One region of the Lysinibacillus zambalensis genome, then DNA from elsewhere that is predicted to be linked to it. Evidence: riboswitches for the same ligand, from Rfam matches in the RefSeq annotation. Region 1 holds a riboswitch; each other region holds the start of a gene.

Region 1 (8,204 bases):
ATTATGATACTATATTTTTTCTTAGTAAAAACTGAATATTTTCTTAATTTTTCGTAAATGCTTTTAGAGTTTTTTAAACCACCTTTATTTATATGTTTTGAATCGTATTCTTATGTGTGACACTGAGTACTTAAGTATATGTATGTACGAGAGGAAATGTGATTATAGAAGGGTGTGATGAAAGTTTGAGAGCTAATTGTTTATTAGATAACTAATAATGGTCTGTACCCCAATTGTTAGTCACAAGTGGGGCACAATTTCCATGCTATCCATTTTTTCAATCTGCGTTTTCATGCTTGATTATACTTTAATTCTTCACCGTTTCCTGACAATTATTTTGATATATACTTATTGCTTCTTTTAAAAATAGTTGCTCCTGTTCTGTAAAAGGATTTGGAAATTTGAATGTTTCTGTAAATGGTAGCTTTTTTTCAACTAAATCTAAATTCCCTTTCAAGGTTTCATTCATAAGCTGTAGAAGTGTTCTAACCGTTTCTTGAGCTTCTTTTGAAGAAGGTATAGCGTCTGTAAACGTTAAATGTTTAATTTCTGATAAAACTTTAGTCCATTTTCTATCTAAATCGAGTTCCTCAGATTTATTTATACTAAATAATTCATCAGTTATATCTTTTGAAAAGTGTTCTTTAAACCATGTTTCGGTGTTTTCAGCAAACATTAATTTTTGTAGCATAGCACAAAATATCTCGATATTGATAACTTCTTCATCTTTCACTGTTTCAATAAGATGGTTTAAATCGGCTAATATATTTATGATTTCAAGTTGTTTAGCTTCAAACAACTGTTTTTGATTGTTTAAAGATTTTAAGATAATTTCACCTTTAATCTTGTTTTTTTGCAGCATATCTTTAATTTCCTTTAGCGACAAGCCTAGAAACTGTAATGACTTAATGTTTTGTAAAGTAGATAGGTCCTCTGTAGAATATAGTCTATGTCCACCCTCTGTGTAATCACTTGGTTTCAGTAAGTCTATACTGTCATAATAGCGTAGGGTTCTAATACTAACACCAGACTTTTGTACAAGCTCACCTATCGTAAATATACCTTTCCCCACAAATTATTCTCTCCTTAATGATTGACTTTAAAGTATCGTATAACGGGATAAGAAAACTTTTTTCCATTTAAAGTATAAATTGCAGCAACTACTATTAGTATTGTTTCAAGAATAATAAGTGCAAAAGAAATCATTGAAACCGCGCTCCATTTTTTAGAAATAAAAGTTAATAACAAAAAAATCGGGAAGAAAGTAAAGTGAAGGTTCATCCCTTCTTTTGCATGGTCAGCAAAATATTTATTCTTATCCCTCGATACTAAGTATACCAAAATTGGTAAAATAAAGGTTAATAATAGTGAGAACAGATGCATTAAACTTGCCAATCCTCTATTTAATAAACTCTCTTTTTTCATTGTGCCGTTCCTCCAATAGCTTTTTTGATTGTTACCTTTTGATGAGTAACTAAATTCATCATAAAAGGTGACGCTACTAGAGATTCAAGGACAAATTCAATTAAATAATTTATATGTAATAAATAGCTGTTGTTATTTTTAGTTTTCAGTATTGTATGATATAATTCATTTACTGACTAACCTAAGCAAGACAATATTAAGCTGTAGCGATGCCGTACGCTACAGCTTTTTTTGTACTGAATTAAGACTCACTAAAATCATTCTCCTCCTCAAGGATTATTTCTTTCTAAATACTCCTCGGCTAGTTGAGGATTTTTGTATATCGCCATACCAGTTTTCAACTTTTTAAAGCCAACCTTTTCATAAAAAGATTCATTTCCAGTTGTTGCAATTAACTGAATACAAGAAACATCCCCTAATTGCTGAATGATGTCATCTAAAAGAGTTCTGGCAATTCCTCTTCCTTGATAATCTCTATGTACGACAACATCATAAATTACGGCATTGAAAACACCGTCTGAAAGAGCTCTCGCAAATCCAATAATTTGATGATCTTTTACTGCGAAAACTTTGTGTGTACTTGCATTGAAAACTTTTCTTATTATGCTTTCGTCATGTTTCATCCACCCTACCGATTGATAAACTTCTTTTAACATTGTTAGCTCGTTTTCCTCTACGTTATATGTAAGTAATAACATTTTTCATTCCCCCATTTTGTTTGTCATTTCCTTAAATATATATGTGTATTGCTTACTATATTTCACCATCAAATTAAAGCATTTATAAACCAAGTCTCTTGACGAACACTTGTTCTGGTATTAGAATAATAAAAAAGGAGGCAATTTTATGCAAAAAACGAACACCATTGAATTAGTACATTTCTCTGAAGAGTTTGTGGATAGTTTGAATGACTTTGACCTTCCAGCAGAACAAAGTCAATTTACTACCCTTCCAAAAGAGATTTCTATAGAAATGGTTGGACAATATCCGATTGTTATTTTGAGTGACCATGTTCCTGTAGGATTTTTTGTCCTGCATGCAACTGATAGAGTAAAAGAGTACTCTACTAATCCAAAAGCTATGCTGCTTACTGCATTATCTATTGACCATAAACAACAAGGAAATGGGTATGCCAAAAAAGGGATGCTTGCACTGCCTGAATTTATTAAAAGAAAATTTAAAGATTGTAATGAAGTCGTTTTAGTCGTTAATCATAAAAATATTCCGGCTCAAAACTTGTATTTAAAAGCTGGCTTTGTCGATAACGGGGAAAGAAGAATGGGACGTATTGGCGAGCAAATTGTTATGAACCTATACCTTTAATAGATTTTCAAAAATCACTCTTCATGACATGGGTGATTTTTTTGTTCTCCCCTTATAGCATATCTCCTTGTTGATCGTCTATCTGAATGCTGTGGAGTACCTAACAAAAGCTCAGAGAGATAATGCAGCAAACTGCTTATGAATTGTGGAGTTGATCCTCTAAACACAACTCATCGAAGAAGGATGTGAGGGATTATTAAGGGAGGTTTTCGATACACACTCTACATGTGTGGAGTGTATGTGGCAACACATGGATGCTGGTGGGTTTAAGTAATTGGCTAGGTACTACCATAGTAGAGCCAGCCTTTTTATTTATCTTCAAACAGTTTTTTACTTCAGCTAATGCCCTTGTCGAACCCAAATGTTTTTATTATATCTTTAGATAACCTGTTAGCTATCTCATCCGCCTCAAATCCTTTGATATACAGTACTGGCTATATTATTCTGAATATTTATAAGGAATTCCTCAAGGCCAGTTTTAATTTTATTACTTTTATGCATAACACACCTACATTTATATGTTAAAGTTTTAAATTGCCATGTATTGAGCTACCTCGGTACTATTTAGCTACATATGGAAACAACAAGCTAAAAATTCAAGTTATACACCTATACCAGTAAGTGAAGATATTTCTATACTGCGAGTATTTTACTTTCGTATAAGATATTCCTGTATAAAAATAAATCAGCTACCTAATATCGATAAACATTACCAATACTAGATAACTGACTTATCGTAGAAATTCACCCTAAGCTCTTTCGGTATTTTATAAATCCGTAAATGTTGGTGGTTTCTTTTTGAAGCCTTTCGTTGTAATAAAAGCATAGATAAAACCGATTGCAAGCCAGATAAAGCCTACCTTCAATGTCATCGGTGATAAATTAATAAATAAGTAGAGACAAATACCAAATCCTAGCCCTGGAATTAATAAGTATCGAATTATTTTCATTTCTCTTTTACGGAAGAAGTAATACACGATCACTGACAAATTGACAAACATAAATCCTGCTAGGCCTCCAAAGTTCATTAATTCTGCTATAAAATTTGCTGATAAAAACAGCGCTCCTAAAACACTAATCACACACATCAATAAAATATTGTATACCGGTGTTTGATATTTTGGATGTAAATGTGTGAAAAACTTTTTCGAAAGTACCTCATCACGCCCCATACTAAACATTAAACGAGATGCACTTGCTTGTCCTGTTAAACCAGCTGTCACTGTTGATACAATAATCGCAACCGTATAAAGAGTTGCAAGAACTGCACCACCTGCTTTTTCCGCTACATCAAATAAAGCCGTATCAGCTGAACTAAAGTTTGTAACATCAGGCCATACGAGCTGAGCTACATATGCTTGCACAATAAAAATAAGTCCTCCGATTAAACAAGCTAAAATAGCTGCCTTCCAAATATCCTCTTTTGGATTGACTGCCTCTTCTGAAAGTGTTGTAATCGAATCGAACCCTAAAAATGAGAAGCAGGCCATTGCTGCACCAGAAATAATTGCAGACATAACGAATTTTTCATCGTTGAAAAACGGTACAACAGTAAAGAGCGACGTATTACTTTCCGCACCGACAATTGTCTTTACACAAAAAATCACAAAAATAACGACTACAATTCCCATAAACATAACGAGGATTTGATTTGTTTTTGCTGCGATGCCAATACCTAGAATATTGACAGTAGTTATAATACCTGCAATTAATAACACCCATACCCAATACGGAACAGTTGGTATTAATGCATTCGCATATGAAGCACCTACCATGAATACAATGAGTGGCACTAAAACATAATCCATAAACATTGCCCAACCTGCAAAAAAACCTAAATGCGGATTGATTGCACGCTGGGTATATGTATAAGTTGATCCTCCATTTGGAAAAACAGCAGCCATGCGACCGTAACTATATGCAGAAAACATCATTGCAACCATAGCAATCAAGTAGGCTAATGGCAACATCCCACCTGTAGACTCTGCTGCAAAGCCATAAATATAAGCTGGCGCAATCGGTGTCATAAAAGCAATACCATAAATGACTAAATCTTTTAATGTTAAAACACGCTTTAACTGTGGTGTATGATCATTTGGTGTTTGACTCATAGTCCATTTCCTCTCATAGATTCATTGGTTCGCGTTTTGAGAGTTCTTCCGTTACTATATCAATTACTTCATCTGTACTCATCACTTGGCAATAAATTTGATTCATAATCATAATTTCAGCATCATGAAGCTGTTGCGTTGCAGCTGCACATGCATCTTCAACTAAAATAACTTCAAATCCTGCGTCAGCTAAACTTCGAACTGTTGAAGCAACACATTGATCTGTTACAACACCTGTACAAACTACTGTTTCAATGCCCATATTACGCAGTAAAAATTCATAATTCGTACCACTTAATACGCTATCTGTCGTTTTATTTACAACAATTTCGTCATCAAGAGGCTTTAATTCATCCACCATCTCCGCTCCTGGGTCACCGATTGGCAATAAAATATTGTTCCATCCTGTCCGGCGTTGTACAGGAGAACGATCTCGTCCATCTTTATGATGGCAAGCAATGCGACCAAATGTTACTTCTAATTTATTAGTACGGAAAAAATCTAAAAGCTTTTTATTGTTCGGAATCGTTAAATTGTCGATACGATCAAAAAAGTATTCCCACTGATCAAACATGCCCTTTTCTCTTGCAACCTGCGCGTCTAATCCGTCTCGGCTAATAAACTGATGTTGCATGTCTACTATTAGTAATGCTGTTTTATCAGGGTTCACGTTTATTTTTTGACCGTCAGTCGGTAAAAATTCATAGTATAATGTTGATGTATTATCCATAAAATCCCCTCCAAAATATATAGATAAATAAAAAACAGACTCTTTGTGCAAAAGAATCTGTCTAACACAAAAATGACCTACTCATTTCTAAAATGAATCGACCATTTAAAATTCCCACTGTTTGTCTAAACAGAGATAGCACAACTTCATAAACACGTATGCTTACGAAGACAGTCCTGCAACTATTCGCTACAGACCCAGTATATGATGGCGAGAACTCATCACATACTTCGGCGACACTTCCTTCTATCTAACTTCTTCATCTTCTCGGACTCCATTAGGTACTGTTAACTGCCGCGCCTCTACCTCACTATCAGAAAAGTGAGGCTTATTTAATTATTTGAAATAATTATATTATTACATTTTTTATATGTCAACTTTAAAATCTACTATATTTTTATAAGATTTATCGCACACAACCACAAAAATGACAATCTAAACACTTTAAACAATAACTATTTCCCAATATACATCAACAATTGTATAAGCATTTAATTATTCACCTAACGGCATCCACCCCTTTAGGAATATTTTGGGCTACCATAAATCATAGTGGATTCATGACCCCGGGGGCGACTAACGCAGTATAAAATTGTTCGAAGTGGGAGGGATACCCCCCACGCAATTTTAAAAAATATGTTTGTCCTATAGAAAAAACTATCTAAACATAGTAAAAAAATTCTCAGAAAAACAAGCTTCTATTTAAGTAGTCTATTAATACACAAAAAATGCCCTACTTATATTACCAGCTATAAGAAAGGCACCCTCTAAAATTATATTCAGTTTTATTGAGCATATAATTTTACTTCTACGCTACTAAAAACATCATGATATTAAACAGTAATAAAAGGTTGCAGCAGCCACACTAGGCAATCCCTTTTTGATAAGCGACTCTATTAAGTTGAAGAATTATTTCATTATGTATCTAAACTTGATTACCTCAAATCTTTCTTTTTTCTTCTTTTCTGCTTTTTGACTCTTTTACATAATTAATATAGTTACCTGTTCCTTCTATTGCTGAAACTGCAATGATGGCCCATTCTAGTGGATTAACATCTCTTAGTGATTCCTTTCCATAGAATAATGTAATGCTAGCAATAAACCCATAGAGAATTGCTTTAGAAAAATACTCCCAAACAGGAGAATAATTTTCCAAATTAATTTTTTTGTATATTTTGTCTATTAAAATTACAATTCCTAAAATTATAATTACGGTTATAATCATTTCCGTCTTCATAGTACGCCTCCATAGAAAATTTCAACAAATTTTTCATCATATAATTTCTTCGAAAATATCTTCAATCCTTTATGTAACGAAAAAGGACGAATTCTACTACTGGAAGAACCTCGGTCAATACTATCATAATAAAGGTTTTCACTTACATAAAGATTAAATGTTGTACTAGCAAGTTGAACCCTCATACGCTTCCACAAATCTGAAAAAATGATTAGCTTGTCTCTATAGAATCTTTCACAGGATTCTTTTGCATTTTTAAATATGCAAGAGTATGCAAAAACTTTACCGCTTTCAATCAGTGAATCCTTTTCTTTCGCAACCTTTACTTCACTCCTAATTAATTTTTTTCAACACGCATTGTTCTACCTACCGTAATCTTTGTCGAATCAATCGCTAGCAGTAATTTTTCAAGGAAAGGGAGCGTTTGGCCCTACGATTTAATCGATTGACAATCTTTAAGAATTAGGACTAGTGAGGTTTGTCAGTTCAGGAAACAATCGACCACCATTGGAATGAAATCATACTACTGTATTTTTACTTAACCCATTATTTAAAGAGATTTGTGGATGTACATATTTATCATCACCTTCTTCAAACACTATATGGTATAAATACAAAGAAGCTAATCTTCCCTTTAATAGAACTATGTCCAAACTATCGCTAAACTAATTAAAAAGTGTAATCAGAGTACCCGTATAATTCTTTGAGTTATTATAAAATTGAATTACCAATACTTTGCGCATTACTTTTTAATTTTTTTAAATAATATTCTAATTGATTCTCTTTAAAATTTGTTTCTGCCATAAATACACTTAATACCGCTACTGTCGCATCATTTGAAGCATTAATAATCGGAACCGATATACCAATAGCTCCTTGTACATGCTCACTATTCGTATAGCAGTATCCTTTTTCACAAATTTCTTCTAACGATTTTTCAAGTCCTTCTATTGTTGTAATGCTATTTTTTGTATGCGCATCCAGCTCTAATTCTGCTAAAGTTTTTGCTCGCTCTTGTAGATTCAGCTGTTTTATAAAATACGCAAGATGGGTTTTCCCAGCTGTTCCCGTCGGTAGTTTATATACATAACCTAGCTTTTCAGCCCATTTCAAAGTAATTGGGCTTTCTTCCTTCTCAACAAATGAATAAGTCATTTGGTCACTATACATCACACTTAAATACACTGATTCTTGAAATTCCTTGGCTAACTTTTGCATATATGGCTTTGCAATTATACGAAGATCTTGCTCTACCATATTATACAATTTAAGAATATTCGGTGGATTCAATCTATATTTTTTCGATTCTTCTCGTTTAATAAAACCTGTATTATTTAGCGCTTCAACTAATCTATACGCCGAAGTCAAGCTAATATCT
Region 2 (8,204 bases), on a different contig from region 1:
TGACGCTTCGCTTTCGCGCAGAGCAGAGCTTCCTGGGGGCGTCGGGGCGGTCACGAAGGCGTTATCACAGGATGTGATGCTTTTAGCCTTCGTTCCTCTATCGCTAATCCCCAAGGAGTCGCCCAGTCGTAAAGAAGATCAACTAATATATGGCATACGTTTCAGCAATTTTCACACCTACTACAATGCGCTATTTTTTTACCCTTAAATATCTATCTTCTCAATGTTCCGAAATGATAAGTAGGCCACGCTTATACCGATAATCGCTAAAGTGATAGGTATAAAAATAATATCATATAAGGTGAAGCTACCCGAATTTGATGATACGACTGATACAATTAATATAGATGATACAATCGTTGCCGGAATAGAGTATTTTCTCATACCGAAATACAATGGTATTAAAGCGATGCATGATGCTGAAACTGCATTCATGATCACAGCGGGAATTCGTTGTATGATGATAGATACCGATAACGTATCTGGGAGCAATTGAAAACTCTCACTAACAGCACAAAAAATGGCTGTGACAAATATAGTAGATAAAACAATTGCACTAAAGGTAAAAAGAACAACTATGGCTAGCTTTGAAGCAATTAGTTTTTTTCTATTGATCGGGTACATAAAGGCTACAGTGATCGTTTTATATTTAAATTCTCCAATAATAAACTTGGCGATTAACACACTAGCAAAAATAATAAATACTGCTCTTACAAATGAATCTATCATGCCTAATGCCGTCTGATAAGTTCTAAAATCTACATCACCTTCTACTTTAGTGATAAATATAAGCATAAATATAACAGTTAGTATTACAAAATTTGCGAAGACAGCTCGTTTTATATATGAACCAATATGATATTTTTTCATTTCTAAATGCATTAAATTAAGCACTAGTGACACCTCCATTGATTAACTTCAAGAAATAATCCTCTAATGAGCTTGTTTTTTTGCTAATGCCCTCAATTTCAAGATCATGCTCAATCAATGTTTTAGATAGCACCTTTTGCGAAGCCGTCAATTCATAAATTCGAATACAATTGTCATCCACTAGTTTGAAATTAGTAATATTTAATTTACTTTCTAAAATAAAGGCAGCCTTTTTCCCATCATTAACAATCAATTCTATATAATTTGACTGACTACGATTGACAGCGTCCATAGATACTTCCTTCATTAATCTCCCATCCTTAATAACTCCAACTGTATCTGCCAACTGTTCAATTTCACCCAAAATGTGGCTAGAAATCATAATGGTAATGCCATACTCTTTACAAAGCATCTTGAATAACTCTCGAAGCTCTTTAATACCGACTGGATCTAGCCCATTAATCGGTTCATCTAAAATAAGTAGTTCCGGCTTCGTAATAATTGCACGTGCAATACCCAAGCGTTGTTTCATTCCAAGGGAAAAGTCTTTTACACGTTTATTTTCCGTGTTTGTTAGTTTTACTAAATCAAGAACATGCGCAATTTCTTTCTTGTCATAATAGCCCATATATTCGCAATGTAATTCTAAAGTTTCCTTTGCCGTTAAATTTTCATAAAAAATTGGGTATTCAATAATCGTCCCCATCCTTTTCAGCACTTCGTATGAGCGGTCATTTAATTTCTCACCAAAGATTTCAATATCTCCACTCGTTGGCTTCGTAAGATTTGTCAGCATTTTCATGACTGTTGTTTTTCCGGCACCATTAGGACCTAAAAAACCGTAGATCTCTCCTTTTTTCACATGCATAGTAACAGCAGAAACGACTTCTTTCCCCTCGAACACTTTCGTAAGCTGATTTGTCTTCACAATATATGTCATGTAAATCTCTCCCTTACATTTAACTATCCTTATTATAAAAAATGAAACTCTCTAATTTATTAATGGATTCTTACAAATTTCTTAAGCGCAGAAGAAAAGCCTGTAAAGCATTTTAAATGCTCTACAAGCACGGCTGTTCAATACATCATTCGTTTTAGTGAAATCGTAAAAATGGTCTTCTCATATGGAATACTGGAAAGCTGGATGGAGCCATCCATTAATTCTACAAGACGTTTTGTAATCGTTAAGCCAAGTCCACTCCCTTGGAAGGATTTATTTCTAGAATCCTCAAGCGTATACATTCTTTCAAAAACATTATCGATATGATATTCGTCAATCCCTTTACCATGATCCCATACATCAATACAAATATTCGTATCATCAGTTCTTACTGTGAGTCCAAGGATGTTCCCTGCCGCCCCATAGGCAATCGCATTTGACAATAAATTATTCAAAACTCTATCTAATGCTTCCTCATTACCAAGTGCATATACAGATATCTCCGGTATTGTTATATCAATCTCTAACCCCAATGACATGACCATATCGTAAAATGATAAAATGTTTTTCCGGCAAATTTCACTTACGTTAATTTTCGTCATTGGGTAATCTGTATCTCCAGCCTCCAATTTTGCCAAATCAAAAAATGTATGGATTATTTTTAATACGTCCAATGTTTTCGAATGAACGCCAGTGAGCAAGCGCTGCCGCTCCTCGTCACTAAGTGATGGCTGTAGCTGCAGCATTTCCGTATAACCTAGCACAACAGTTAAAGGTGTTTTAAGATCATGCGAAATATTGGCCAACATTTTTTTCATAGACTCTTCCATTTTCAGATGTGTTGCTTGCACTTTTTGGTTGTGGTCTAACAATGCATTCATCGCGATTAGTAGCTGCTGTAATTCTTGATTACCTGTCGATACTAAAATCTTTTCGTTCGATTGTTCATCAATGATTGTTTGCAGCTTTTTATGCATGTATTGAATCTCATCATCTTGTTGTTTCTTTGCCTTCATCTGAAAAATAATAATTCCTACGAGTAATACAATAATTAGCAATAGACATATAATCATGCTGTTTACCCTTCAAATTTGTAGCCGATCCCCCAAAGCGTTTTAATATACTTTGGTTTGGACGGATCGTCTTCAATTTTTTCTCGTAATCTTCTTATATGTACATTAATAATATTTTCATCTCCATAGTAAGCATCATTCCAAATCAATTGATAAATTTGCTGCTTCGTAAAAACTCGATTACGATTTGTCACGAATAACGTTAAAATAGCAAATTCCTTTGACGTGAGCTTTACATTTTGTCCATTCTTCTCAACCGAAAAATTAACAAGGTCTATCGATAAGTTGTCTATCTCTACTATATCTGCCTTATCCTCTACTTGACCGGAGTATTTTGTAGCTCTTCTAATTGCGGCTTTGACACGTGCCGAAAACTCCAGCATCGAAAACGGCTTGGCAATATAATCATCTGCCCCTAATCCTAACCCTAATGCTTTATCAACATCACTATCCTTCGCTGACATGATGATAATTGGAAGTGATGCTTGCTCTCGTATAATCTTTAAAACTTCTAATCCATTAAGCTTCGGTATCATAATATCCAAGATTACTAAATCAAAGAGATTGTTTAAACAATTTTGTACTGCTTCTTCTCCATTTACTGCAGAGGTGACAAGGAATCCCTCCATCGTTAAATAGCTTTCTACCATTTCACGAATGGCTTCATCATCTTCTACTAGTAAAATGCGCTTTTGCACTTCCATGCACCTCTATTCTAAAATGTAAAAATTTCATTTTATTGGCTCATCATCATAACGATTATCTCAAGATGTGATCCTTTATTAATTGAAGCGGTAATAAACTAGTTTCATACAAATCACCTGTGATAGTAATAACTAGTTCTTCCTTTGGCCAAATAAAAATATATTGCCCCCCAAAGCCTAATGCAAAAAAATAGTGATTATCTTCCGAAAAAGCTTTAGTTTCATTCTGTTTATTTACCCACCAATGCATCCCGTAATAACCGATTTTTTCATAAGTCATTAAATTCGGCTTTATCGAATGATTAATCCAATCCTCCGAAACTATCCTTTTCTCGTTATATACGCCTTTCTTTAAAACTAAGAGCCCCACTTTCATCATATCTTCTGCCTTTAATAAAAGACCATCTGCCCCTTTACTAATTTTCTTCTTATCCTCGTACCACTGATATTCTTGAATACCTAATGGTTGAAATAAATAACGATTGGCAAATTCTTTTGTTTTCATACTCGTAACTTGCTGCAATATAGCAGATAGTATATGGGAGCAACCCGAGTTATAATTCATATGCGTACCCACTGGATGTACCATCGGACGATTTATTATAAATTTTACTATATCAGAATGAAATACCATAGGAGCAAAACAATTCCATTCTCCGAATTCCGGGAAATCTAATCCTTCTGTCATTGTTAAAAGGTGATATATTGTCATATCCATTTTACGTTTGTCATCTTGTCGTTCGAATAGTTCAGGAAAAAAAGAATGGACAGGTATATGAACAGATGCCAAATATTTACGATCTATTGCAATGCCAAATAGAATTGAAAGAATACCCTTTGTACAAGAATTAATTTTATGAAGTTTCTGTTGTTGTTTCTTGTTTTTATAGTATCGAAATATCGTTTTACCGTGACTATTAATTAAAAAGGTATTTATCTTTTCTTTTTTCAATCTGTTTTGTAAAAATGGATAGTCTATCATCTTTCCCCCTCCTGTGATTATTTGTTCTCACCTATTATGCTTTTACGTACAGCTATTTCTACTGAATGAAGATAAACGATATACGTTTCAACAAATGCCATAACCAAAATTTGGTGGTTATTCATTCTAAAACAGTTTACCATATTAAGGTTGGGCACCAAAAATGGAGGGACGGTCTGAAAAGCTAAAGTCCACTTTTATTTTCTCCAGTAATTTTATCTGAAGATCCTAAAATAAAAAAACGGATCAATGATTACTATTATGGGGATGGGGGGTTTTGGGCTTAAAGGATTTAATTTTTCTCTGACAAGATTGTATGTTTGAGCTTGCCAATTCATTTTTTAACTAAAAAAAACTGCCCTGCAAGCCATTTTCTATGGCTCACAGGACAGTTTATTATTTATTAATCTACTTTTAAATCACATTGCTCAAGTGGAAGCATTTTTGTTTTATGCTTAATTTTATAGCCAAGCCATAACAGTAAGAACAGTGGAATACCGATATACGAGACAAGGACTCCGTACCAATCTACTGAACCACCCATAAAGGCATTGTAGTTTTGTCCAATAACAACAATCATACAAACCGTAAAGGCAAATAGCGGACCGAATGGGAATAATTTCGCTTTATACGGTAACAATTTCGGATCTAAGCCCTGTACGTCGAACGCTCGACGGAAACGATAATGGCTAAATGCAATTCCTAGCCAAGCAATGAAGCCTGACATCCCAGAGGCATTTAGAAGCCACATGTAGACCACACCATCACCAAAGAATGAAGCTAAAAATGCTAGAGAGCCTACAGCTAAAGTCGCCAGTAATGCGTAAATTGGAATACCTCGACGGCTTAGTTTAGCGAAAAATTTAGGTGCATGTCCATCTACCGCTAATTGCCAAAGCATACGAGAAGATGCGTACAGCCCTGAATTCCCTGCTGACAGCATTGCCGTTAGAATAATAGCATTCATCAATGATGCGGCAAAGGCAATTCCTAAACGGTCGAACACCAGTGTAAACGGTGAAACAGCGATATCTTCAGATAGCAAACGTGCGTCTGTAAACGGAATTAACAAACCAATTGCACCGATCGCTAAAATATAGAATAAAAGAATTCGCCAGAAAACGGACTTAACAGCTTTCGGAATATTTTTACCAGGATCATCTGTTTCACCCGCTGTTATTCCAAGTAATTCTGTTCCTTGGAACGAGAATCCCGCAGCTAAGAAAATACCAAATGTAGCAAGGAAACCACCGTGGAATGGTCCATCACTAATAAAGAAATTCGTAAAGCCTACCGGAGCATTTCCTCCTAAAATACCAAATATCATTAAGAAACTGATGATAATAAAAATGATTACAGTTACAACCTTTATCATGGCAAACCAATATTCACTTTCACCATAGCTTTTTACCGATAATAGATTGAACGATAAAACGACAGCAATAAATAAAACAGTCCAAAGTGCTGAAGAGCTATCTGGGAACCAATATTTCATAATCAATGATACAGCTGAAATTTCTGCCGCAATTGTAATTGCCCAGTTGTACCAATAGTTCCAACCAAGTGCAAAACCTAAAGCTGGATCCACAAATTTTGTAGCATACGTACTAAATGAGCCCGATGATGGCATATAGGCTGCCATTTCGCCTAAGCTCGTCATTAAAAAATAAACCATAATACCGATTAATGCATAAGCAAGAAGCGCACCGCCAGGGCCTGCCTGTGCAATGGCACCACCACTAGCTAAAAACAATCCTGTACCGATTGTACCGCCTAATGAAATCATTGTAATGTGACGGCTTTTTAATTCTTTTTTCAACTTTGGCGCTTTATGGCCGAGCTGATTGACTTTTATTTCACTCACAATTTAGCTTCCTTCCTTTTAAGAGGCGAAAAAAATGCCATCACATGAACGGCAGTGATGGCTAAGAATCCTCTGTTCTTTCAAAATGATAGCTCAACACGTTGTCCAAACGTGACAGTTCTGTTCCTTTCGGAGACAGCCCCAGCATGAGGTTTTCAAGTCCCCTCACACTTCGGCAGTATTTCCTTTCAACTAATATCTTAAATGCTTGTCATTTCCATTAGCATACTCTTAAATACCGCGACCTCTACCTCAATATAAACATGAGGCATATTATTAAATTTATGATGAATATTATTCTAACATATGACATATGGCATTTCAACAACCCGAGTAACATTCTATATTTTGTGAATTTTCAACTATTTTTATTATTGTGATAAAGTGGTATAGTGGTTCAATCATAATTGTTCTAACAGGGGGGATTTATTTGACTACTCGTGAACATAACGATACTTATCCTAGCAGGAAAATTAACTGGAAAGGTACAACCTTATTACTAGTGATCGGCGTAATTTGTATTGCCTCGACATTACGGATGCCACTAACAGTTGTTGGACCTATTATTTCCTTTATCCGAGAAGACCTCGGCATATCCTATGCATTAGCGGGTTTTCTAACAACAATCCCATTGCTAGCTTTTGCAATTATCTCACCTTTTGTACCAATTGTCGCACGTAAAATCGGGCTAGAACTAACATTATTTTTATCGACTATTCTTTTGGCATTAGGGATTGTACTACGCTCCCTCGGCACAACTAGTTTGCTCGTATTTGGCACTGCGCTAATTGGTATAGCCATTTCATTCGGTAACGTACTTATTCCAGGATTACTTAAATTGAAGTTTCCTTATCACGTAGGTTTGCTTATGGCATTTTTCACAATGTCGATGAATTTGACAGCTGGGCTTGGCGCTGGCGTTAGCTATCCTGTTGCCCATTCATCCATTGGCTGGCAAGGTGCTCTGGCAGTCGCACTTGTTCTTGTGGCGTTAACCATTTTAATTTGGATTCCACAGTTGAAATTTAATAAGCCGGAGCCTAATGTTAAAACTACGAAAGAACGTACACCTTTATGGAAATCACCTGTTACTTGGGCAGTAGCGGGAGCTATGGGATTTCAGTCGTTATTATTCTATACAACCGCTGCTTGGATTCCTGAAATATATATAGCACAAGGATTAGCTGCAGATCGTGCAGGATGGATGTTTTCCATCATGCAATTTTCACAAGTCCCAATGGCCTTAGCTGTGCCTATTATTGCTAGTAAAATGACATCTCAACGACCTCTCGTATTCATGTTTACGGCATTTTACTTAATTGGCTTTATCGGACTAGTAATGGAATGGACGAACCTCGCTATACTTTGGATGGTACTACTAGGCTTAGCCGGAGGAGCTTCATTCTCATTAGCGATGATGTTCTTTACATTACGTACCCGTACCGCTTTTGAGGCAGCTGATTTATCAGGTTTTGCACAATCATTAGGATATTTATTAGCCGCAATCGGTCCAATTTTATTTGGTTATTTACATGATATATTTGGTGGCTGGGATATCACTGGTTGGTTATTTGTTGTCGTAGCATTCATACTCTTCTTATGTTCATTTAGAGCTTCTAAAAATGAATATGTAAATTAAAAAAGGTAGCTCATAATCTTATTTCAGCGAGTGTTTGGACACTTGCTGAAATAAAGTTAACGTGAGCTGCCTTTCTCTATTAATAAGGTGGTTTCTGATAAAAATAGTTCGGTGTATTGTAAACATTAACAT
Region 3 (8,204 bases), 410 kb from region 1:
CAGATCCACGAAAATTTTATAATGTTGAACAGTTTTTTTATGCACATCTCCCATCCGCTGTTGAATTAACGGATAAATATACGATGTTATCAAGGCAGCCTGTGAAAGATAAGGAAATCCAAATTACATTATCTAAAACAAGAGAAACACTTACAGAATTAAATGATACGATTCAAATTGATTTAAAAGATGCACTTTCTAACGACATCGACCATCTTCAAATGGAAATCGAATTTGCGAATCGTTCCAATATACGACGAAAAGAACAATTGGAGTGGCGAGGCGATGATAAGTGACGGCAAATGATCACGCATTTCAACTAAATACAATACAAGGTATTTCCCCTCTTGTGCAATCTTATTTAGAGACTACAAATAATGAGGCGATGGCGACGTATGAAACGCTATCGCCTCTTGCACAAAGTCGTGCACTTTTATATGCTAGTCAGCTTGACCTAACAAACTTCGAATCAGTCCTGTCCTTAGGGCAAGATTCGCAACGATCACTTTCTCAATTTGCTGATCGAATGCTTGCACAAGTAAAACAAAAAGACGTCACAAAAATCGGCCAAATGCTAGACTCGTTAATGCATACATTAGACCGAGTGGACCCTAACGCATTAGAACCAAAAAAACAGTCCTTTTTTAAAAAAATGTTTGGTAAAATTGAGCCTACTGTTAAGCAAACATTAACGGAGTTTGAACGTACTAGTATCCAAGTAGAGCGAATTGGTGTTCAACTTGAACGCGCACAGCTTCAAATGATTAAAGATGTAGAAATGCTAGAAGAACTGTATGCTCATAATAGAGGATTCTTTGAAGAGTTAGCGACTGCTATTGCAGCTGGACAAATGAAGAAGCAGCAGGCCATTGAAGTAGAACTTCCAGAAAAAGTGACAAGTGTACAGGCATCAAAACAACCACTAGCTGTCCAACAGTTAAATGATTTTGCCGCTCAAATCGAACGTCTAGATCAACGTATTTATGACTTACAAGTATCGCAGCAAGTTGCCTTACAAACTGCGCCACAAATACGGATGATCCAACAGTCCAATCAAACACTAGCGGAAAAAATAGAATTTTCAATCGTTACCCTTATTCCACTTTGGAAAAATCAGTTAGCTATGATGTTGTCTATGCATATGGATCATCGCTACGCGCAGCTAGAGGAAAAATTATCTCGTGCAAATGATCGTTTTACGAGCCCTTCCTTTGCACAGCAAGTATCAAAATTCAAAGAAACACAGCATGAGCTGAAATCAGCTATCCAAGATGTCTTCGCCCTTCATACAGCTACCGAGCAGGAAAAAGAGCATCTACAAGAAGTTGCTGAATTAAAAACCTTTAAGCAGTGATGATTCCGTTTAATCAACAAAAAAGGGTGGCTCAGAAATCATCTGAACCACCCTTTGGTTTTCACTCAAACCTATTGAATGAAAAACCGTACTCAATTACGCAAACGCGAAATTGAATTGCTTATTCAAAATAATCTTTATAGTAGCCACCGATATTACCAGTGTTATCGATAATAAAAACGAACTCTTCTGTTTCATTTTTCACATCATATTGTTGCCCTACTGTTAATACGTTTGACACTAAATATTTTGATGCATTTGTATGCTTACAAGTAACTGTACGTACTGTTGGAGCATCTTTCCATTTTAAATGTAACATAATCTCTCTACCTCTCTTTACTAGCACGAAGCTAATGTATACAGCTTATTTTATAATATTTTTGTCCGCTTGTGGAGAAAAAAACCATAGATGACCATATTTTCTCCGTAACTATCCATTTTTTTACCCATATCCATTTCTCATTGGCGTAAAAGGTGCTGTCGCACAGATAAACAATGCGTCTGAGGACATGTCTTCATTCAGTAGAAATTTCACTGTAGCTCTCATCCCAATACATGCAGAGATGGGAGTCTAAATGAATGGAGATTACTAATAAAAAAATTTACTTCGAGGTGTTAACATGAGCTTTGGTGGTGTACCGCAATGGTTTTTTATCCTGGCCGTTGCATTTGCAATTTGCTTTATTTTATACGCAGAATGGAATTCTAGAAAATAAAGGATCCTATACTATTGTAAAAAAATAAAATGTACATTACAAAATTCAATTTTAGTAGTGTACGTTTTTATTTTTAAAAGTCATTCAATTATTATAAGAAGTATTACGGACTTCAGCTCGAAAGGCTAAAAGAGAACAGGCTCATCAGTCGCTCATGCCATTTTACTTTGATATTCTGTTTAGAGACTTGAAAGTTTAAGTTACAATAAAAAATTTTTTCATGGAAGTTTCCTTACTTGTTTAATCTCTCATATTACTCATTAATCTCAATTTTTTTCGCATCTGCTTGTTCGGGATAACTTTCCTCAATTGCATTTGTCCAAACAGAAACATTTTGTCCTTCTTTTAAAGATTCAATTTCATCAGTTGAAAACCATATCGCATATGGTCTATCATCAGATAATTTTTCAGTTTTGTCTTCCACTAAAAATCTTCCACCTTCAATTCGAACAATTTCGCCTATGATTATAGGTTTATTTGTTATGTCCTCGTTTGACTTCTTCATTACCACTTTTTTGACAGCCTAATAACCCGATTGATAAAAATATGAGAGATAAAATTAAGCTAAATTTTTTCATTATCATCACTCCTTAAAAAATCAGACTGAATTTCGTGGTTTTCGTTTCAATAAAGTGAAAATAATTATATAAAAAAAGCATTATCCCTCTTGAAGAATACTCCCATAAGCTTAAGTACAGCACATTAAAACCTTATTCATATCTTTTTCATTTACTAAAACACTACCATTTTCATCAATAATGAAATCAACCTCGGCATCAGTAAGCCTTTCTATCGCTGAATCAATCATTTCTTGACTTTGTGTTGATGAATCAACCATTTCTTGACTTTGTGTTGATGAATCAACCCATACGTTATAGCTTTTTTCTTGCGAACATCCAAGTAATAGAACACTAGTTACGGTAAATAGAATCCATAATTTTTTCAAAATACTATCTCCTTAACTGAATAAAATTGACGCTACCAGTGGAAGAAAGTTCCTAGAGTGATCGTTAATCGGAGTGGCCCAGATTATATCTTAATCACAAATAAAAGCTGAACAAATTTAGTTCAGCTTCATTGTTACACATTATATATTGACTATTAATAAAATTCGTTTGTACTTATTTTTTTTATTATTTTAATGTCCGTTTTAAAAACGCTTTTGTCCGTTCATGCTGAGGGTTTACTAAAACCTGTGCTGGTGGGCCTTCCTCTACAATAACACCTTTATCCATAAAGACAACGCGATCGGCTACTTCTTTGGCAAATTCCATTTCATGTGTAACGATTAACATCGTATTTCCCGAATCCGCTAGCTGACGCATTACCTTTAATACTTCCCCTACCATTTCTGGATCAAGAGCTGATGTCGGTTCATCAAACAGCATTACTTCTGGGCTCATTGACAATGCTCGCGCAATCGCTACACGCTGCTTTTGACCGCCAGATAGCTGCCGAGGCTTCGCATTTACGTATTGATCCATACCAACGATTTGTAAATATTTTAGTGCAATTTCATCGGCTTCTACCTTCGATCGTTTTAATACTTTCATTTGACCAACTGTGCAATTTTTTAGCACATTATGGTTATTGAATAAGTTAAATTGCTGAAATACCATGCCTAAATGTGTACGGTATTCCTGGATATTATGTTTTTCATCTAAAATATTTTCACCTTTATAAATAATTTGACCTCCACTTGGTGTTTCCAGTAAATTAATGCAGCGTAGTAATGTTGATTTACCTGAACCTGAAGAACCGATTAAGCAGACAACCTCGCCCTTTTCTACTTGGAAATTTACATCCTTTAACACTTCGTTACGCCCAAATGATTTACTTAAATGCTCTATTTTAATAACTGTCATTTATTAGCCCCCTATACTGCTTCTTTCTGTTCTTTTTGGTAGGCATCTGATCCATCCAGCCGTTTTTCTATATACAGTAAAATTCTTGATGCTGTGAATGTCATGATGAAATAAAGAACACATGCTACGAAGAAGGATTCAAAATAGCGGAAGTTATTACCTGCAATCGACTTTGTTTGGAAGAATAATTCCGTAACTCCAATAACGTTTAAAACTGCTGTATCTTTAATATTCATAATTAATTGGTTACCCGTTGCCGGCAATATATTTCGGGCAACTTGTGGTAATACAACATGTAGCATGATTTGAACATGATTCATACCAATAGCCGATGCAGCCTCGTACTGCCCTTGATCAATGGAAACAATTCCACCTCGTACGATTTCTGCCATATAAGCGCCTGTATTTAGTGAAACAACTACAATACCTGCTGTAATAAAGTGCATATTAATACCAAAAGCTATATCTAAGCCGAAATATACAACCATTGCTTGTACAATCATTGGTGTACCACGGAAGAATTCGACATAGCAAGTTAGTATAAAATTAATGAATTTTAAGCTATAAAATTTTACTCCCTTTTTACGAACTTTGATGGTATGCATAATTCCAATGAAAAATCCGATAAGTGCACCAATAATTGTACTAATAATCGAAATAAGTAATGTATAATACGCACCTCGTAAAAACATTTGCCAGTTGTTCTCAACAATAGAAATAATCCATTCAAGACTCATGATGTTCCTCCTAACAACGTCGTGTTGCTTTTTCGTTACAATCGTCTTAGCTATCTACTATTTTCATTGGGCCCCTGTTTCTTTTATCTTATGAAACAATTAGCTAAGACATTATTATAATTTAGTAAGATTCTAATATAATGATATTGCACGGACTAGTAGCTAGCCCGCGCAATTATATTATTGTGCTGCTGGTTGTTGGTGAATGGCTTCTTCCATAATTTTTTGGCGATCATCTTCAGAAATACCTTTTAAGATTTCATTTATCTTCTCAAGGTTTGCATCACCTTTACGTAAACCAACTGCGATCGATGTATTTGAAATGTCTGTATCGAAGCCTTCTTCAAATTTTACATATGTTAATTTATCGTTTGCAGCAGCAGCGGAAATACCTTCTGGACGTTCTGCTACATAGCCATCAATTTTTCCAGCTTCTAATGCAACTCGCATTGCTGGGAAGCTATCCATTGCTGTTTGTTTTTTTACATCTTTGATTTGATCAATAACAGTGTAGTTAGATGTATTTAACTGTGATGTAATTTTTGCACCAGAGAAATCTTGGATAGATGTTGCTTTTTCATATTTACTACCTTTTTTAATTACCATTACAAAATCAGACGTATAGTAGTTTTCTGTGAAGTCGATCGTTTGCTTACGTTCCTCAGTAGGTGACATACCTGCAATAATAGCATCGATTTTATTTGATTGTAGAGCTGGTACTAAACCATCCCATTCCAATTTTACGATAACCAATTCTTTTCCTAAGCCTTCAGCTATTTTTTTCGCCATTTGTACATCATAACCGCCTGCATATTCTGCATTATCGGCAATTTTTACTGCATCATTTGCATCACCTTGCTGCGTCCAGTTAAACGGAGCATAACTTGCTTCCATTCCGATACGGAATTCGCCGCCAGCTTCCTCGTTGTTCGTATTGCCCCCCTCATTACTAGATGACGACGGCTCCTTCTTGTCACTTGTACCACATGCAGCTAGCAAAATTGCAGTCACTACGGTCAACATTACTACTAACCAATTTCTTTTCATGTAAAACTCCCCCTTTTTTCTGTAAAAAAATAAGACAACTGTACTAAAAAAGCCTAAGCTCTGAACTTAGGTCTTACTTTTTCAACAGTTGCCCAAATCCTCACTATAATTCCATCATTCCGAGATAGCACAACCTAGTAAACCTGGAAAAATTCACTAGGACAGTCCTGCACTTATTCACTGCAGGCCCAGCATAAAAGTACGAGCTCCTTTTACACTTCGGCGATAGTTCCTTCTTCATTGCGTCTTCGCTTGCTTGTACTCAACAATGAACTAATAAATACCGCGCCTCTACCTCACAATATAAAAACGTGAGGTTTGAATATTTAATTGATTATTAAGATACTACTATAAAACTAGCTTATTCGTCAAGATAATTTCATTACTTTTCTGACTAATTACAATATTAGGGTTTTTTATCCTTTTTAAAGAAAATCCGCAAATAATTAATACTTAACATACTTTCTATTAATTCAAAAGAAATTGTTAATCAGTAAAAATAATAGCCTTTATACTATATGCAACTTGGTGAAGCTTTCGAAAGCGGTGGGATAACCTGCCCATTGATTCGATTCTTATCCATCGGTCTCGGTCCGGCTCCTCTTTCCGTCGTATCGATTGCTTTATCCGTCGCTTCGGTTCTACTTTCCGTCGCTTTGTTTTCTTTCCGTCGGTCCGGCTTTTCTTTCCGTCGTTTCGGCTCTTCTTTCCGTCGCTCTACTTCCTTTCCGTCACTTCAGCCCTTTTATCCGTCATTCTGGATCCTCATTCCGTCGCTCCGATTACTTTAACCTTCTCTTCCTCAAATTTTCCACACAAGAAAAAAACCTTGCGAAACAAAGTTCGCAAGGTTTTAAGAAACTCAGGAATTAAGAATTTAATAATAAATCTTCTGGGTTTTCAAGTAGTTCTTTAACAGTTTTAAGGAAGCCTACAGAATCTTTACCATCGATAATACGGTGGTCGTAAGAAAGTGCTAAGTACATCATTGGGCGAATTTCAACTTCACCATTCACTTCAACTGGACGTTTTTTGATAGTATGCATACCAAGGATACCAGCTTGTGTACCATTCATGATAGGTGTAGACATTAATGAACCGAATACTCCACCATTTGTAATTGTGAATGAGCCACCTTGAAGATCACCTAAACCTAATTTTTTGTCGCGTGCTTTTTTCGCTAGATCTGCAATTGAATCTTCAATTTCTGCAAAGTTTTTGCGGTCAGCGTCACGTACAACTGGTACTACTAATCCTTCTTCTGTTGATACAGCTACACCGATATCGAAGAAGTTGTTTAAGTGAATTTCATCACCAACGATTTGTGCATTCACATATGGGTATTTTTTAAGTGCTGCAACTACAGCTTTTGTGAAGAATGACATGAAACCAAGTTTAGAGCCAGTTGACTCGAAGAATTGGTCTTTTTTACGAGAACGTAAAGCCATAACGTTTGTCATATCTACTTCGTTGAATGTTGTTAACATTGCTGTAGATTGTTTTACTTCAAGTAAGCGTTTTGCAATTGTTTGGCGACGACGGCTCATTTTTTCAATTGTCACACGTGAATCATCAACAGCTGCTACTGCTTTAGGTGCTGCTGGAGCTGCTTGTGGTGCTGCAACTGGAGCTGTACCATGAGCTGCAACGTCTTGTACACGTACGCGGCCTTGTGGATCTACTGGAGATACAGCAGCAAGGTCAATACCTTTTTCACGAGCAAGTTTACGTGCTGCTGGAGACGCGATTACACGCTCACCAGAAGTTTCTACTACAACTGGAGCTGCTGCGACTGGAGCAGGTGCTGCTTGTGGTGCTGCTGGAGCTGCCTCAACTGGAGCTGCTGCAACTGGAGCAGGTGCTGCACCTTCGCCAGCTTCTACAACTGCGATTACTTGACCTACAAGTACAGTATCGCCTTCTTCAGCTAAAATTTGAGTTAAAACTCCTGCTTCTTCAGAAATGATTTCAGCGTTTACTTTGTCTGTTTCAAGTTCAACGATGAATTCACCCTTTTCAACGCGATCGCCCACTTTTTTTACCCACTGTGCGATACTACCTTCTGTAATCGATTCTGCTAATTCAGGGACTTTAATTTCAGCCACTTTCATTTCCTCCTTTAATTAACGTGCATTGGTGCACATCAATGGGCTACTGCCTAAGCAAGTAGCCCGGCTCTCAAAAATATTTAATATGTGATTATTTAACCTTTACAGGCTCAGCAACTGCTTCTTCTACAAGTGCGGCTTGAGCTGCTTTATGAGAATCTGCATCACCTTCAGAAGTTGAGCTCATTGCAGGACGGCCTACATAACGTAGCTTTTTACCTTCTGAAAGGTCGTGTAATGTTTCTAATGCATAATTCCAAGAACCTTGGTTTTTAGGCTCTTCTTGTACCCAAACGATTTCTTTTACATTAGGATACTTAGCAATAATACCAGCAACTTGCTCTTTTGGGAATGGGTAAAGTTGTTCTACACGAGCA
Region 4 (8,204 bases), on a different contig from region 1:
GAGATTGATGTTGACACTTACAACGATATGATTGAAGATATGACAAAATTTTTAAATGGTGGGGTTGAAGAAGTTAAAAAAGAGTTAGAGGTAAAGATGCTAGCGGCCGCAGGAAATTTAGAGTTTGAACGTGCAAAGGAATTTCGCGATCAAATTGCACATATTGATACAGTCATGCAAAAGCAAAAAATTGTATCAAGTGATACAACAAACCGTGATGTATTTGGTTATGCAGTCGAGAAGGGCTGGATGTGTGTGCAAGTTTTCTTTGTCCGTCAAGGAAAGCTCATTGAGCGTGATGTCTCGATATTTCCGATTTATCAAGATGCAGAAGAGGAATTTTTAACATTCGTTGGGCGCTTTTATGACAAGCTAGAGCATATTAAGCCTAAAGAAATTTTTATCCCCCAATCTATTGATGCGGATATTTTAACGGAATTATTAGAAGTAAAGGTACTAACACCAAAACGTGGGCAAAAAAAAGAGCTTGTTGATTTAGCGATTAAAAATGCTGAAATTGCTGTAGCAGCGAAGTTCCAGCTTATTGAACGTCAGGAAGAACGCACAATAGGAGCATGTGAGGCGCTCGGTGAAGCTATGGGCATTTCTGTGCCTTTACGGATCGAAGCTTTCGATAATAGTCATATGCATGGAACAGATGCTGTATCTGCAATGGTTGTATTTATCGATGGAAAACCTGCAAAGAAGGAGTATCGAAAATACAAAACACGTACAGCTGCCAAGCACGATGATTACGGGGCAATGCGGGAAGTGATCCGTCGTCGTTACACACGAGTATTAAAAGAAGGTCTACCTTTACCAGATTTAGTACTAATTGATGGCGGGAAGGGGCAAATGGAAGTCGCACGGGAAGTATTAGAGGATGAGCTCGGCCTTGTCATTCCAATTGCCGGATTAGCAAAAGATGACAAGCATAATACGTCTCAGCTTCTATTTGGTGATCCACCTGAAGTAATTGCATTAAAGCGCACAAGTGATGGCTTCTATTTACTGCAACGAATTCAAGACGAAGTACACCGCTTTGCTATTACTTTCTTACGACAGCAGCACGAGAAGCATGCTATACAATCTGTCCTCGATCAAATAGAGGGAGTTGGTCCAAAGCGAAAACAGCAATTACTTAAGCATTTTGGCTCTGTCAAAAAAATTCGTGAGGCAAGTGTGCAAGCATTACAGGAAGCTGGGATGCCGGCTAGTCTAGCTAGCAATATCCATACTTATTTTCATTCTGCAGAAAATACTACCTCTGAAGGGTAAGTGAGATGAGTGTAAATGGAATTCCTTTTCGGTGGGTGTCCAAACACCTGTACCTGTCGCTACGCTTTTGGTACAAAAGACATTTGCTGAACGAAAATAGAGCCTCCGACGGATGTCATGGAATCGGAAAGGAGTTCTGAGGGGATGTTAGCCTAAAACCATCGCATCCATGTGATAACGGCTAACTGACTTGCATCGGTAAAAACGCCACGTCCTGTGGTATTATCGAAATGACCGATTTCGTGTCGGCCCTCGTGTCGCTGTCGCTACGTTAGCACTGCGCTTTCGTACAATAAATATCTGCAGACCTAAGCACAAAGCCGATTTTGGACGCATTGTTCATCTGTAGCGAAAGCAAAGCGACAGCGGCAAATGTTTTCTGCGCGAAAGCAAAGCGACAGCGACAAATGTTTTCTGCGCGAAAGCAAAGCGGCAGCGGCAATTACGCCAAGGTGAAATTGATTTTAATCAAGAGACATTGTCAAAGGATTAGACGTATGCTAAGGTTTGTATATACATAGCTATTCAATATAGCAATGTCATACACAGCATCTTAGTTATAAGTAGTTTCTACTTATTAAATTGGAAATTTCTTCGCTAAGATTCAATTAAATACAATCACTATTTAGTGATGATAGAGGTGCAAGGTTCAAGAGTAGTACATACGAGGACGAACAAGTCCAGTGAAAATGTATGAAAGGGGAACTTGCCGAAGTGGAGCATCGTTGTTTCCGATGCTGTGCTGGTTTTACATTTAAGAGATGTAAGACTGTCGATTCTAAACGTTTCGGAGAGCTATCACACATGCGCAAGTTACTTTTATTGTACATGTTATAGGCGGCTTTCACGTTATGTGAGAGCTGCCTTTTTAGATTTCTCGAAACAACATTTTTTCAAGGCTGTTACTCTTACCTAAGAGTTGAAGGATGTTATTTGCTTTTGCGATGTTTTTTGTGAAAGCTGCAAAATTTTAGCTACTTTATAATCAGCGAAATGATTAAATACGAAGGAGAATGAAAAGAATGGAGAGAATTGTGATGAAATTTGGTGGTGCTGCATTAGCATCAACTGAACACATTCAAGATGTTGCAAAAAAGGTAATTGCAGAAAAGGAAAGTGGTTTTGATATTGTCGTTGTCACTACAGCAATGAGAGGGACGTCTAAAGAATTAGCAAAGATGGCTTGTAATCTATCAGACAATGCGTCTAAACGTGAACTAGACGCACTATTGTCAACAAGCTCACAACTATCAAGTGCATTAGTGGCAATTGCTTTGCAGGAAGAAGGTTATGATGCAGTGTCATTAACAGGCTGGCAGGCAGGTATTCAAACCGATGTGGTGTATGGCAATGCACGAATTGATGTGATAGAAGCTATTCGAATAGAAGAGTATTTAACTCAGGGGAAAATCGTCGTCGTTGCAGGGGAACAGGGGATCGGCAATTCACGGAATATTACGACGCTTGGTAAAGGTGGTGCGGAGACGACGGCTTTAGCTATTGCTGCAGCATTAGAGGCAGAGCGCGTAGATATTTATACGAATGTGGATGGAGTCTATACAGCTGATCCAAGTCAGATTGCTGGGGCACAAAAGGTAAAAGAAATTTCATATGATGAAATGCTAGAGCTATCAAACTTAGGATCACAAATTTTACACCCACGGGCTGTAGAAATAGCAAAGAAGTTTCAAATCCCAGTTATCATTCGGTCAAGCGAAAAAGATACAGAAGGTACTTTATTGAAGGAGGAAGTTGAAATGGAGAAAAATTTAATTGTACGTGGTGTTGCCTATGAGTCAGACGTAATTCGCCTAACGGTAGGGTATGATGCTTATTCTAATGCTTCGCTAGCAGATATGTTCACAATACTTGCAGAAAATCGCATAAACGTTGATATAATCGTACAAGCAATAATTGATGGCTTAAAGCCGACTGTATCATTTACTATTTTAAAAGAGGAGTTCGCTGATGCATTACGTGTCCTAGAAGATAGTAAAGTATCACTAGGGTTTAGTTTTGCTGATTTTGAAATCGGTTTAGCGAAAGTCTCTATTATTGGCTCAGGAATGGCATCTAACCCAGGAGTGGCAGCCCGTATGTTTGATCGATTACGTCGTGAAGATATCCCTGTGAAAATGGTAAGTACATCTGAAATAAAAGTGTCTGTCGTTGTTCCTCAGGACGAAATGATTCGTGCAGCAACTGCATTACATGACGAATTTAATTTAGAACAAGCGCTTTACATATAATATGAATAGGGTGTGTCATTAAATGGCACATCTATTTTTGTTTACATTAATTTCATACTTTATCCAATTTAGTTGTTATATAATAAAATGTGACATGTTTTTCCAAAGGGAAGGTGGGAGTTAATATGGTGTTATTCGGTTTATTTCAAAAGCCAGTGGATGAAAGCGTTGAGCAACACAACGATTTAGAAATACAAATATTAAAAAAGCGAATTTTGGAATTAGAACTTGAGCATGACAGTATTGATGTGAAAAATGCGATTTTAGACTTTGTACTAGCGCATATGGAGTTAATTAATTTTCAAACGGCGCTAAAGGTTCAAAATGTCTCAACAAGTGTAGGGGATATTTCAGCAATGAGTGAAGAAATGTCGTCAAATACAGAAGAGATACTTGCAGTTGAGCAAAATGTTAATGCAAACATTCAAGAAATAAAACAGCATTCATTACTCCTTGTAGAGGAAATGGAAGCGTCCATTACAAAAGGTGAACTGGTTCAGGAGTTGTTGTCTAAAGGAGCTCATTCAACAGAGCAGTTGTATAATGAAATAACTAAAATGGATGATATCGGTAAAGGTGTGACTGGGATTGCTGATCAAACACAACTACTATCCTTAAATGCCTCTATAGAAGCTGCACGTGCTGGTGAACATGGAAAAGGATTTAATGTTGTTGCGATGGAGGTAGGGAAGTTAGCTAACAGCTCGAAAGGTTCATTGCAAGAAATGACGAAGATTCGATCAGTCATTGATAAGAAATTACATAATACAATAACAAATATTAAAGAAGTCGAACATTATTTAACTGACTTTTTAAGTATCATGAAGAGCAATATTACTAATTTGACTGTAACAAGTAAAAATATTGAAGAAGCAGCACATGGCATTGATCAAATGACAGTCGCATCAGAAGAAAATGTAATAGCTGTAGGACGTTTAGCGGAAACAACGACGGAATTATCTCATACTAGTGACTTCTCGGATATAATACAAAATCAAGTATCTGAAATGTTAAAAGCTATTGCTCCTACAATCCGTAAGCCTAAAGAGCAAACGGTAGTTAGCCAATTGGCAGCAAGGTTAATGGATCATGCAAGCTTTTTAAGAAATGCTTTACAAAAGGCTGGCCTAAAAGAAATTATAAAAACGCATCATGAATGTAAGTTTGGGGAATGGTATTATGGCCATTTTGAGGAATATCGGAATTTGCCAGAATATCTTCATATAGAACAACCTCATGAATTAGTACATATGGCTGCACAAAAATTAGTGAATGAACTGTCAATCAAAAACTTAGAGGAAATGATTCAATACTCACTAAATATTTTGGAAGCGTTTATTTCGTTAATAGATGTACTTTTAAAAGAAAGACATGCCCACCTATAAATATTAAAAGGATTGTCATCCATAAATTTGGAATGACAATCCTTTTCGTTTTATTCTGAAGGAACGGTGTTCATGATTCGTTCCTTGACGTCCCATTTAACTGTAAATGTAACATTCTGTTGCTTTTCACGTTTTTCATCATAGCATTCAGTTAAGTAACCTTTTGCTTGCTGGATTTGTTCAGCTATAAATCCTGCTTCGAGTCTAAAGCTACGAAGACCGATTTGTAACAGTTCTGAATCATTTGTCAACTGGAATGTACGTCCATCCTTCGATTCCTTGACAAGCTCTAAATTACCCCAGCAGGCATCTGCGAAAAATGCGATAAGTTCATCTTGACTTTTACATGGGAACTTCCGAGCTAGGTCTTTTCCTGCCCAGTAAAGAACATCACCTTCATGTTTACCAAGAATGGAAGATAAAATATAATCGCGAATTATCTCATAGCCAAAAGCTGAGATTGTAGGTGATGAAGTGTTTAACATTTAAATCCTTCTTTCTTAGAATTTTCTTATAATTCGACACTGATAAAGTAAAGATAGGTTTTTCGAGAAAAAACGACGCATCATGTACTAGATTGTTTCTTTAATAAGGAATACGAAAAACTCTTAGTTGCCTTGACGCTCGTAGCTCTTGAGAGTACAATAAACATGTCATAATATTGTACCATGATGAAATACACAGTCAATGAAGTATCAGTTACAAAATGATGACTTCTTTTGATGTGATATTTTAAGTACTAAGGGGGGTAACAGTCTTGTCGAAAGATCGAGAGTTTTTATGGCGTCGTTTACATTCTCTACTTGGTGTGATTCCAGTAGGTCTGTTTCTGATGTTCCACTTGTCAATGAACTTCACTGCTGTTGGTGGTGAACAAGCTTACAATAATGCAATAGGTAAGATGGATTTAATTCCACACAATCTTCTGTTAGTAATTGAATGGGTAGTTATTTATATCCCATTACTGTTCCACGCATTCTATGGTGTATTCATTGCATTCACAGCTTCACCAAACACAGGGCGTTTCAGCACATACCGTAACTGGATGTTCTCATTACAACGTTTCACTGGTGTATTCTTAGTGATTTTCATTGCATGGCATATTTTCCAAACACGTATCCAAAAAGCGTTAGGTTCAGAAGTTGAATACAATATGATAGCAGATATCGTATCGAATCCATTCATGCTTGGATTCTACATTGTTGGTATTATATCAGCAACTTTCCACCTATCTAACGGTTTATGGGCATTCCTAGTAAGCTGGGGTATTACACAATCTCCTCAGTCTCAAAAGGTTGCTACTTATGTAACAAACATTATTTTCGTAATTCTAAGTGTAGTTGGTGTAGCTGCTATTTTAGCTTTCGTTTAATGTAATAGAAGCTACTATAGAATACATGGCAATCATTGCAATTTTTTAAGAGGAGTGAGAAATAATCATGGCGAAAAGCAAAATAATTGTTGTTGGCGGCGGTCTAGCTGGTCTGATGGCAACGATTAAAGCAGCTGAAGTTGGTACTGAAGTTGATTTATTCTCATTAGTTCCTGTAAAACGCTCACACTCCGTATGTGCGCAGGGCGGAATTAATGGTGCGGTAAATACAAAAGGTGAAGGGGATTCTCCTTGGATCCACTTTGATGATACAGTATACGGTGGGGACTTCTTAGCGAACCAACCACCAGTTAAGGGTATGTGTGATGCAGCCCCTGGTATTATACATTTAATGGACCGTATGGGTGTTATGTTCAACCGTACACCAGAAGGTCTTCTTGATTTCCGTCGTTTTGGTGGTACATTACACCACCGTACAGCATTCTCTGGTGCGACGACTGGTCAACAATTACTATACGCACTAGACGAGCAAGTTCGTTCTCACGAAGTAGCTGGTTTAGTTAACAAATATGAGCACTGGGAATTCCTTGGTGCAATCGTCGATCCTGACGGCGTTTGTCGTGGTATCGTAGCGCAAGATATGCGTACAGAAGAAATTAAATCATTCCGTGCAGACGCTGTTATTATGGCGACTGGTGGCCCTGGTATTATCTTCGGTAAAACAACAAACTCTGTAATTAATACAGGTTCTGCTGCTTCTATCGTTTATCAACAAGGTGCTTCTTACGCGAATGGTGAGTTCATTCAAATTCACCCAACAGCTATTCCTGGAGATGACAAAAACCGTCTAATGTCAGAATCAGCTCGTGGTGAAGGTGGCCGTATTTGGACTTATAAAGACGGTAAACCTTGGTACTTCTTGGAAGAGAAATACCCTGCATATGGTAACTTAGTACCTCGTGATATTGCAACACGTGAAATTTTCGACGTTTGTGTAAACCAAAAACTTGGTATCAACGGTGAAAACATGGTATACCTAGATCTTTCTCATAAAGATCCACATGAGTTAGATGTAAAACTTGGTGGTATTATTGAAATCTACGAAAAATTCGTAGGGGATGATCCACGTAAATTACCAATGAAAATTTTCCCAGCAGTTCACTATTCAATGGGTGGATTATGGGTTGACTACAACCAAATGACTGAAATTCCTGGTTTATTTGCAGCGGGTGAATGTGATTACTCTCAACATGGTGCAAACCGTCTTGGTGCGAACTCATTATTATCTGCTATCTATGGTGGTATGGTTGCTGGTCCAAACGCAGTAGATTATGTTAAACATCTTAAAAAGCATGCTGAAGATCTTCCGCAAGAGATTTTCGATGCTCGCGTTAAAGAAGAACAAGCTAAGTGGGATGCTATCATGAAAATGGACGGCACAGAAAACGCTTACTTACTTCATAAAGAGCTTGGTGAAATGATGACAGCTACTATGACAGTAGTACGTTATAACGACCAACTTGAAGATACATTAAACAAACTTGATGAATTCCAAAAACGTTGGGAAAACATTAACATCAACGATACACAAAAATGGAGTAACCAAGGTGCTCACTTTACGCGTCAGTTGAAAAATATGATTTACCTTGCGAAAGTAATGACAAAAGGTGCGTTATTACGTGACGAATCTCGTGGTGCACACTATAAACCAGATTTCCCGAACCGTGATGATGAGCAGTTCTTAAAAACTACAATGGCGAAATTTGACCCAACTACTGGTAATCCAATCATCACATACCAAGAAGTCGACGTTTCATTAATTCCACCACGTAAACGTGATTACTCTGCGAAAGGAGACTAAGAATTATGAATATCGCAGCTAATACTGGAAGAATGGTCAAAGTTGAAATTTTACGTCAAGATACACAAGGTGGCAATGGCTACTGGCAGAAATTCGAA

The links. Region 1 has a riboswitch for lysine ahead of ABNX05_RS02270 (cysteine hydrolase family protein). Riboswitches for the same ligand answer to the same signal wherever they lie in the genome.
Positions count from the first base shown of each region.
Region 2: another riboswitch for lysine. It lies ahead of ABNX05_RS21760 (amino acid permease); the one in region 1 lies ahead of ABNX05_RS02270 (cysteine hydrolase family protein).
Region 3: another riboswitch for lysine. It lies ahead of ABNX05_RS00240 (transporter substrate-binding domain-containing protein); the one in region 1 lies ahead of ABNX05_RS02270 (cysteine hydrolase family protein).
Region 4: another riboswitch for lysine. It lies ahead of ABNX05_RS08250 (aspartate kinase); the one in region 1 lies ahead of ABNX05_RS02270 (cysteine hydrolase family protein).

Region 1 is NZ_JBEGDG010000001.1:460,285-468,488, forward strand. It holds gene ABNX05_RS02245 (MerR family transcriptional regulator) at 308-1,072, opposite strand; gene ABNX05_RS02250 (magnetosome magnetite crystal formation protein family) at 1,087-1,425, opposite strand; gene ABNX05_RS02255 (GNAT family N-acetyltransferase) at 1,695-2,123, opposite strand; gene ABNX05_RS02260 (GNAT family N-acetyltransferase) at 2,272-2,748, shown strand; gene ABNX05_RS02265 (APC family permease) at 3,516-4,859, opposite strand; gene ABNX05_RS02270 (cysteine hydrolase family protein) at 4,873-5,589, opposite strand; lysine riboswitch at 5,718-5,902, opposite strand; gene ABNX05_RS02275 (hypothetical protein) at 6,530-6,826, opposite strand; gene ABNX05_RS02280 (IclR family transcriptional regulator) at 7,538-8,204, opposite strand, start outside.
Region 2 is NZ_JBEGDG010000023.1:59,748-67,951, forward strand. It holds gene ABNX05_RS21735 (ABC transporter permease) at 205-795, opposite strand; gene ABNX05_RS21740 (ABC transporter ATP-binding protein) at 887-1,810, opposite strand; gene ABNX05_RS21745 (sensor histidine kinase) at 1,948-2,883, opposite strand; gene ABNX05_RS21750 (response regulator transcription factor) at 2,889-3,581, opposite strand; gene ABNX05_RS21755 (serine hydrolase domain-containing protein) at 3,643-4,569, opposite strand; gene ABNX05_RS21760 (amino acid permease) at 4,973-6,433, opposite strand; lysine riboswitch at 6,515-6,691, opposite strand; gene ABNX05_RS21765 (CynX/NimT family MFS transporter) at 6,840-8,072, shown strand; gene ABNX05_RS21770 (nitric oxide synthase oxygenase) at 8,152-8,204, opposite strand, start outside.
Region 3 is NZ_JBEGDG010000001.1:45,504-53,707, reverse strand. It holds gene ABNX05_RS00275 (5-bromo-4-chloroindolyl phosphate hydrolysis family protein) at 1-296, shown strand, start outside; gene ABNX05_RS00270 (toxic anion resistance protein) at 293-1,354, shown strand; gene ABNX05_RS00265 (DUF6501 family protein) at 1,476-1,673, opposite strand; gene ABNX05_RS00260 (DUF3221 domain-containing protein) at 2,324-2,575, opposite strand; gene ABNX05_RS00255 (hypothetical protein) at 2,759-3,016, opposite strand; gene ABNX05_RS00250 (amino acid ABC transporter ATP-binding protein) at 3,204-3,935, opposite strand; gene ABNX05_RS00245 (amino acid ABC transporter permease) at 3,947-4,672, opposite strand; gene ABNX05_RS00240 (transporter substrate-binding domain-containing protein) at 4,853-5,719, opposite strand; lysine riboswitch at 5,837-6,021, opposite strand; gene odhB (2-oxoglutarate dehydrogenase complex dihydrolipoyllysine-residue succinyltransferase) at 6,589-7,824, opposite strand; gene ABNX05_RS00230 (2-oxoglutarate dehydrogenase E1 component) at 7,919-8,204, opposite strand, start outside.
Region 4 is NZ_JBEGDG010000004.1:238,361-246,564, forward strand. It holds gene uvrC (excinuclease ABC subunit UvrC) at 1-1,278, shown strand, start outside; lysine riboswitch at 1,906-2,084, shown strand; gene ABNX05_RS08250 (aspartate kinase) at 2,301-3,527, shown strand; gene ABNX05_RS08255 (methyl-accepting chemotaxis protein) at 3,653-4,912, shown strand; gene ABNX05_RS08260 (YslB family protein) at 4,963-5,397, opposite strand; gene ABNX05_RS08265 (succinate dehydrogenase cytochrome b558 subunit) at 5,670-6,284, shown strand; gene sdhA (succinate dehydrogenase flavoprotein subunit) at 6,352-8,106, shown strand; gene sdhB (succinate dehydrogenase iron-sulfur subunit) at 8,112-8,204, shown strand, end outside.